Regions from separate parts of the Priestia sp. 40 genome, predicted to be linked through region 1. Evidence: riboswitches for the same ligand, from Rfam matches in the RefSeq annotation. Region 1 holds a riboswitch; the other holds the start of a gene.
What was found. Region 1 has a riboswitch for ZMP and ZTP ahead of ACO1DI_RS23230 (phosphoribosylaminoimidazolecarboxamide formyltransferase). Riboswitches for the same ligand answer to the same signal wherever they lie in the genome.
Positions count from the first base shown of each region.

Region 1 (3,806 bases):
CTCCTTACCTAAATCCCATTTAATAATATGACCTGCGTGGGTAAGGCCTCCTCCAAATCCATAGAGTAAGAGAACGTCTCCATCTTTTAATTTCCCTTCGTTTATCCCTATTTGTAGTGCTAGAGGAATGGAAACGGAAGAAGTGTTTCCCATGTACTCGACACTAGTTAATGTCTTCTCAACCGGAAACTCTGATCTTTCACATATAGACTCAACCATTCGTAAATTGGCACTGTGTGGAACGAACCAATTTACTTCACTCTTTTGTAGATTTGCTTGTCCTAGCAATTCAGCCATACCTAAAGGAATTGTTCGAGATGCCCACTTATATACTTCTCTTCCGTTTTGCACCATCTTGCCACTCGAACTCAAAGGTTGTCCATGCATGGTAGTAGATATATTGGTGCGGTATACATGTTTACCTCCCTTTCCATTTGTACCAATATGCGTAGCAATAAAACTTGGGCGCTCTGCATCACTTTCGACCAAAACAGCTGCAGCTCCATCTCCAAATAGAACACAGGTAGTGCGATCTGTATAATCTGTAACCTTTGTTAACGTTTCTGCAGTTACGACTAAGACTTTATCATGAAGTCCAGATGTAATAAAGGCGTTTGCCATGTGTAATCCGTATGTAAAGCCCGCACAGGTAGCATTAAAGTCTAGCGCCCCAGTTGTAGGAATATCAAAGTAATCTTGTATTTGGGCTGCTACACTTGGAAATGCATAGTCGGGTGTTGTAGTTGAGACAACGATACACCCTATATCCTTTAACTCTTTTTGATACTGCTCTACTAAGTTTTCAATTGCTTTAATAGCTAGGTCAGAAGAATATTCATTTTCATCGGCAATTCTTCTTTCCCTCATGCCAGTTCGTTTCACGATCCATTCGTCGTTAGTATCTACAATTCGTTCTAAATCGTCATTTGTAAGTCTTTTTTCTGGTACGTATGTACCTATTGCTGTAATACGTGCAGTTGATTTCATTATATTCACCCTTCTTTATTACTAAGATATATAAATAGATATTAGTACTAGGTACTAATAAAGTCAATGAAATTATATGAAAAAAATGTAAATTTGGTTTATTTAGATCTAATAATAAAAATAAAAACCCTTTAAAACTATTGATTTTAAAGGGTTTTTGCTTATTATAATACCTGTTGTGTAAATTAAATTTGTGTATGATATATAATTAAAAAAGAAAAATTTGGATAAAGGTATTGTTAAAATTACTTTTATTATGTAAAATTTTCTTATAAAACAGACTATGTGTTACTGGCGTAAACATGGAGAACCATGAGGAAGCACATAGATAACGGCCGTACGCCTGGGCAAAGTATTTGAACATGAGTTCAAATACTTTTTTTATTTGGAAAGGAGATTTTCAAGTGAAAGAAATTGGTTTACGATACGGGATGAATCCAAATCAAAGTAAAGCTAACGTTCAGAATGCTGAGAACACGCCTATTAAAATCTTAAATGGAGAAGCGAGTTATATTAACTTTCTAGATGCATTAAACGCTTTTCAACTGGTTCGGGAGCTTCGACAGGCTACTGATCAACCTGCAGCTGCATCTTTTAAACACGTAAGTCCAGCAGGTGCAGCTGTGTACTCTCCACTAAATGAGACACTTACTGAATCCTATTTTGTTGAAGGCCTAGACCTGTCTCCTTTAGCGATTGCTTATGCAAGAGCGCGTGGGACAGATAGGATGTCTTCATTTGGAGATTGTGCTGCTTTTAGTGATGAAGTAGATGTAACTGTAGCTACTCTCCTCAAAACAGAGGTTTCTGATATGATTGTTGCACCAAGCTACACCCAAGAAGCATTAGAGATTTTGAAACAGAAAAAGAAAGGAAAATATCTAATTTTAGAGATTGACCCAAACCATGTGCCTGATCCAATTGAAAAAAGAACGGTATTTGGCATTACTCTAGAACAACAAAGAAATGATATACAGATTGGAAAGGAAGTTTTTAATCATATTGTTACGACTCAATCTGATATTCCTGATCATGCAAAGAGGGACCTTCTTGTCGCTCTTATTACATTAAAATATACACAATCAAACTCTATTTGTTTCGCCTTAGATGGCCAAACAATTGGGATTGGTGCCGGGCAGCAGTCCCGTATTCATTGTACGAGGTTGGCAGCTGAAAAAGCTGATAAATGGTGGTTAAGACAACATCCAAGAGCACTTAATATGAAGTTTAGAGAAGGCATTTCTCGTGTAGAAGTGAATAATGCAATTGATGGATGGTTGCATGATGATATTACTGAAGTAGAAAATGAACAATGGAAACAGTGTTTTAAAGAGATCCCTGCTAGGCTAAGTAAAAGTGAAAAACAAGAATGGTTAAAAAGATTAAAAGACGTTTCTTATGCATCTGATGCCTTTTTACCGTTTCGTGACAATATAGATCGTGCGGCTCAGAGTGGTGTTAAATATGTGGTTCAAACAGGCAATTCTTTACGAGATGAACAGGTTACAGAGGCAGCAAATGAATATGGAATGATCATGGCACATTCAGGTATACGTATATTTCACCATTAAGCTATGAATTAATATATAATCAAACCAAAAGAGCCAAGATCTCATAAAGGGACGGGCTCTTTTATACTGTTTCCGATAAGGCACAATATGTTAACTAATTCTGAATATCGTGTACAAAGTTCTTTAGTTTAAGAAATCCTTTTTATATCTAACAGCAAGATATATACCTGCAGCAAGGAATGCGAGGGAATATTTAAATAAGAAGAAAATTTGCCACATATAATCTTTTGGGAAAATGAGGTCGCATAAAATGATTCCACACAACATAATAAGGGCACTTTTTAAATTTATTTGGTTCGTTCTTTCGTCAGATACACTCATACCCAATTTTTTTTGAAATACGTATACCAAAATTATTGCGACTATAAGCGATAAAAGTCCAATACCAATCAGCATATTCCAGTTACTATTCGATTGTTCTGTCCAGGCTTTCAAAGGATTGAAAATGGCCTTTTCTATTTTGTCAGTTACCATTTCAGTCACTTCCTCTCACATAATTAAAAATATCGTTAACATCTACATCGAAAAAATTAGCTATTCGAAAAGCTAAAACGAGAGAAGGAGAATAATTATTTTTCTCCATCACATATATGGTTTGTTTGGACACCCCTACAGCGTCAGCCAATTCTTTTTGAGACATTCTTTTTAAAACTCGGTGCTCATACACTTTATTTTCAACGTAGTCACCATTTTTTTCTTTCAATGTAATCACCTTCCTTTTTTTGACTACAAATAAATAATACAACAAACTTATATAAAGGTAAAGTAAACTTATACAAAAGATAAATATTATTATACAATTTATGATAATAAAAAGGGTTAGACTCTTAGCGAGGAGTCTATCCCTTTTTACATTTTTAATAAACAATATAAATTCTTTCTCACTGTCTATAGCATATTATGTTAACTAAATTTGTTTGCGATATACATAAAAAAGTAGATATTTTGTAAAAGATGTTTGACATAATGAAAATATTACCATATACTATAAATGTAAAATGTTTTTTACATTTTAGAGGTGGGTTGATAAGTATGGATAATCGAATCAAAGAAATAAGGAAATCTAAAAAGTTATCTCAAGAAGCGCTAGCTAATGCTTGCAGTGTATCGAGACAAACGATTAATGCGATTGAAAATAACAAGTACGATCCGAGCTTAGAGCTAGCATTTCAGTTAGCAGGAAATTTAAATGTTAGTGTAGACGAATTATTTTTATACAAAAACAGGGGGAATTTATAATGAGAAATG
Region 1 covers NZ_JBMPZA010000022.1:126,861-130,666, forward strand. Annotated here, with positions in the region: gene ACO1DI_RS23225 (ketoacyl-ACP synthase III) at 1-987, opposite strand, end outside; ZMP/ZTP riboswitch at 1,265-1,343, shown strand; gene ACO1DI_RS23230 (phosphoribosylaminoimidazolecarboxamide formyltransferase) at 1,392-2,558, shown strand; gene ACO1DI_RS23235 (DUF2178 domain-containing protein) at 2,682-3,032, opposite strand; gene ACO1DI_RS23240 (helix-turn-helix transcriptional regulator) at 3,034-3,261, opposite strand; gene ACO1DI_RS23245 (helix-turn-helix transcriptional regulator) at 3,591-3,797, shown strand; gene ACO1DI_RS23250 (hypothetical protein) at 3,797-3,806, shown strand, end outside.

Region 2 (3,806 bases), on a different contig from region 1:
TGTTTTCTAGTCCGAGCTCACGACTGTTCACTCCCGTTTTTGGGGACAATTGTTCATCTCCTTCGTATAAATACACACCGTCATAATCTGATAAGGATATACTGTTTTTGGATACATTTTTCACTTTCAAATCAACTTTCAACAGCCCTTTTTCTTCACTTGTAGCTCCTTCATCACTATCTACTAAAATATAAGAAGCGCTGTCAATGGATGCTTCAATCGTCTTATTTTTAGCCGAAGTGGATCCTCCCGTTTCCTTAGAACTGTTGCAAGCCGCTAATACTAGCATAAGTACAAAAGCCAAAGCCAAAACATTCATTTTTTTCACAGCTGCCTAATCCCCTTTATTTTGTTTTTTTAGAACTTTATCCCAAATAAAGGTTCCCTCTATATAAATACTTAAACCTTAAAATCTATATTTTTTACAATATTTTGATAAAAACTAAGTCTAAATTCTCCTCTCATCTAAATAAAAAAAACACGAGCATCAGCTCGTGTTTTTTATTTAGATTGAAAATTTTCTTGATTGATTTGTTCAGCTTCTTTCATATATCGGTTAGATTTGCCACTTTTAATTCCCCAGTAATAAAAAGCTAATGATACACAAGCAATCACTACCATATCCCATCCGAAAGGCAAAATATTTTTGCCTCCGAATTTTTCGCTTCCTATGTAGGAAATAAAAATCATGCACGCTAAATAGATAATCATCCAAGCCCCGGTTAAAAATTCTTTTTTAAAGCCTACCCATTTATTTTTCGCTTGGTAATAAAAATAAATGGGCAGGCCAATTGCCATAATAAAGATCACTTCACCTGTAAGCGGCCACCTTGCCCAGTAAAGCGTCAAAGAAGCAAAAACGAAGCCGCATGGCGCAATAACTGATGCCCCTTTTAAATAAAATGGACGGTAAAAGTGTGAAGCCGTTTTTCTTAATGTTATAAGCGCTACAGGGCCCATAATATAAGAGATAAGCGTCGCTACTGAGATCACTTCTGCTAAGACACCCCATCCTCTAAATAAAAAGAGAAACAAAAAGCAAGCTGCTAAATTTAGCCACATAGCTGGGCGCGGAACATTGTAAAGTGGATGAAGAGTACCAAATATCTTTGGCAAATATCCATTTTTCTGCATCCCGTATAACATTCTAGAAGTAGTTGCCGTATATGTAGCACCTGTGCCGGAAGGGGAAACAAATGCATCTGCGTATAACACAATTGTTAGCCAGTTAATTCCAAGTGCAATCGCTAAATCAGCAAAAGGAGAATTAAAATTCAAATGATTCCATCCATCAGCAATTGATGACGGACTTACTGCTCCGATAAAAACAATTTGCAATATAATGTATACAATTCCAGCAATAAAAATTGAACCAATTACAGCTACCGGAATTGATTTATTAGGTGATTTTGCTTCTCCTGCCATATTTACAGGACTTTGAAACCCGTTAAATGCAAACACAATACCTGATGTTGCAACTGCCGTTAAAACACTGGCCCAACCATAAGGAGCAACCCCATGCTCACTTGAAAAGTTTCCACTATGAAAACCAGCAAAAAATAAAGCCCCTGCCGTTAAACCAGGAATAATCAATTTAACAATCGTAATAAATGAGTTTGCTTTAGCAAAAAGATTTACCGTCCAATAATTCACAAAAAAGTAAACGAATAATAACAAAGACGCAACTGCCAAGCCCTTGGGCGTTAAAATGCCATTATCTACTAATTCATGAGTCCAGCGAGCCCATTTCCACGGCCAAGTACTCATATATTGCACAGATGCAATAGCCTCCACTGTTATCGTTGAAGCGATTGAAATCCAGTTAGCCCAAGCAGCCAAAAACCCAATAAATGATCCGTGTGAATACTGAGGATATTTAACCATCCCCCCTGCTTGTGGAAACATGGCGCCCAGTTCAGCATATGATAGAGCAATGGTCAAAATAACCACCATTCCAATAACCCATGAAAAAATAGCCGCGGGTCCCGCAATTTGAGCTGCTTTCCATGCTCCAAACAGCCATCCCGAACCAATAATCGAACCTATGCCTGTCATGGTTAAAGCAAATGTTCCCATCTTCCTTTGCATATTGCTCATCCAAATCTACTCCTCTTCCCTAGGAAAATAAAAAAAACACTTGCGAAATTTTCTCAAGTGTTTGCCCAGGCGCGCGGCTTATACGCTATATGCTCCCCCATGGTCATCCATGTTGCGCCAGTCACATATAGGAATATATTTTTTATCAGTATATAATATTCATTACTATTACTCAATACACAAAAATATTTACATTGCTTTTCTAAAAATAATAAATTATTCGTAAAATTTCGAATAATCCTTCTGAAAACCTCTTTTAAATTACAAAAAGAACTAAAATCCTAACTTTCTCTATCATTTAATTTTTTTACTCCACGAGCAAATTACCTTCTACAAATTATATTAATATATATTATTCATTTACAAAATAAGAATTAACAGCTATATATCCATAGAATTCTTGCACTAGACCCTTTACTTATATACAATATGAAGAAAAGATACTAAAGTGAACTGCCCACCACTTAGCTACGCTTGAAGTGGGACACTGCTTTTGGGAAAACGTTAAAACCTACATATCATGCACTTCGCAACGAATGAAGTACTTCGAGCAAACTTCTCTGTTTACACAAGCAAAAAACAGGGAAAATTACGAAAAAAGATTGTTAGAGGGATGCTTATGAATTATGCAAATGTAAAAGTTCTTTATTTTGATGACGACGGAACCATTCCAAATCACCCTCGTCTCCCAGTTTTGTTGTATGAACACGTATTTATTAGTAAGAAAGAGAAAGTGGAGAGCATTTTTAATTCTCACAACTGGAAAAACAGCTGGGTAGGCGGCATATATGATTTCCACCATTACCACAGCAATTCTCATGAAGCACTAGGTGTAATTAGCGGATCTGCACGTTTAAAACTAGGTGGACATATGGGGGAAAATATCGTGGTGCATGCTGGCGATGTGCTCGTACTTCCTGCAGGCACAGGGCACATGCGTCTGCAGTCAACTGCTGATTTTAAAGTGGTTGGAGCTTATCCTGAGGGCATGGATTACAATTTACGAACAGGAAAACAAACTGATCGCCCTCACGTATTTGATGAAATTGCCCAAGTACCTATTCCTACAACAGATCCTGTTTATGGCGACAAAGGACCATTGACAGAGTGGTGGAACTAGACAAGCACTTATTGTCTAGTTTTTTTATTTGCTCTGTTTTATTCTTCCCATGAATCTCTATTGGAACATACAAATTCTTTTCTTATGATGCAATAGCAATATACTTTATCTCATCGAAATAACAAAAATTTCTCGGTCAAAACTAAATTTCTTCTTTTCCATTTTCTTTTTGCTTCAAGAGCAACTTCGCTTAGATTCCTCCCCTTTTTTTCTTTCATAATCATTTCAAATATACTCTCATTATAAGCTCTTTTTTGTTTTTCTAAAAAAATTTCCATGGATTATAACGAAATTTTCAAAAAACTTATTGCTTTACCATGTCAGACTTGCTATCATAGTGAACATTGTTAGATAAATTTTTAGTAGGAGGAGTAAAATTGAACAGAAAATTCATAATTTTTATTTTATTCATCATTCCATTTATTGCTCAATTCGCTTTTTTACCTTTTGTAAATAACATTCATCCAATTATTTTTGGATTACCTCTTTTGCATTTATGGTTATTTTTATGGGTCTTCTTAACGCCTGTGTGTACATTTATTATTTATCGTTTACAAAAATCTTGGGGGGACATTGAATAATGCAAGGA
Region 2 covers NZ_JBMPZA010000015.1:141,237-145,042, forward strand. Annotated here, with positions in the region: gene ACO1DI_RS15610 (DUF5105 domain-containing protein) at 1-319, opposite strand, end outside; gene ACO1DI_RS15615 (APC family permease) at 502-2,097, opposite strand; ZMP/ZTP riboswitch at 2,154-2,232, opposite strand; gene ACO1DI_RS15620 (cupin domain-containing protein) at 2,618-3,217, shown strand; gene ACO1DI_RS15625 (hypothetical protein) at 3,328-3,495, opposite strand; gene ACO1DI_RS15630 (DUF3311 domain-containing protein) at 3,595-3,798, shown strand; gene ACO1DI_RS15635 (sodium:solute symporter family protein) at 3,798-3,806, shown strand, end outside.
Region 2: another riboswitch for ZMP and ZTP. It lies ahead of ACO1DI_RS15615 (APC family permease); the one in region 1 lies ahead of ACO1DI_RS23230 (phosphoribosylaminoimidazolecarboxamide formyltransferase).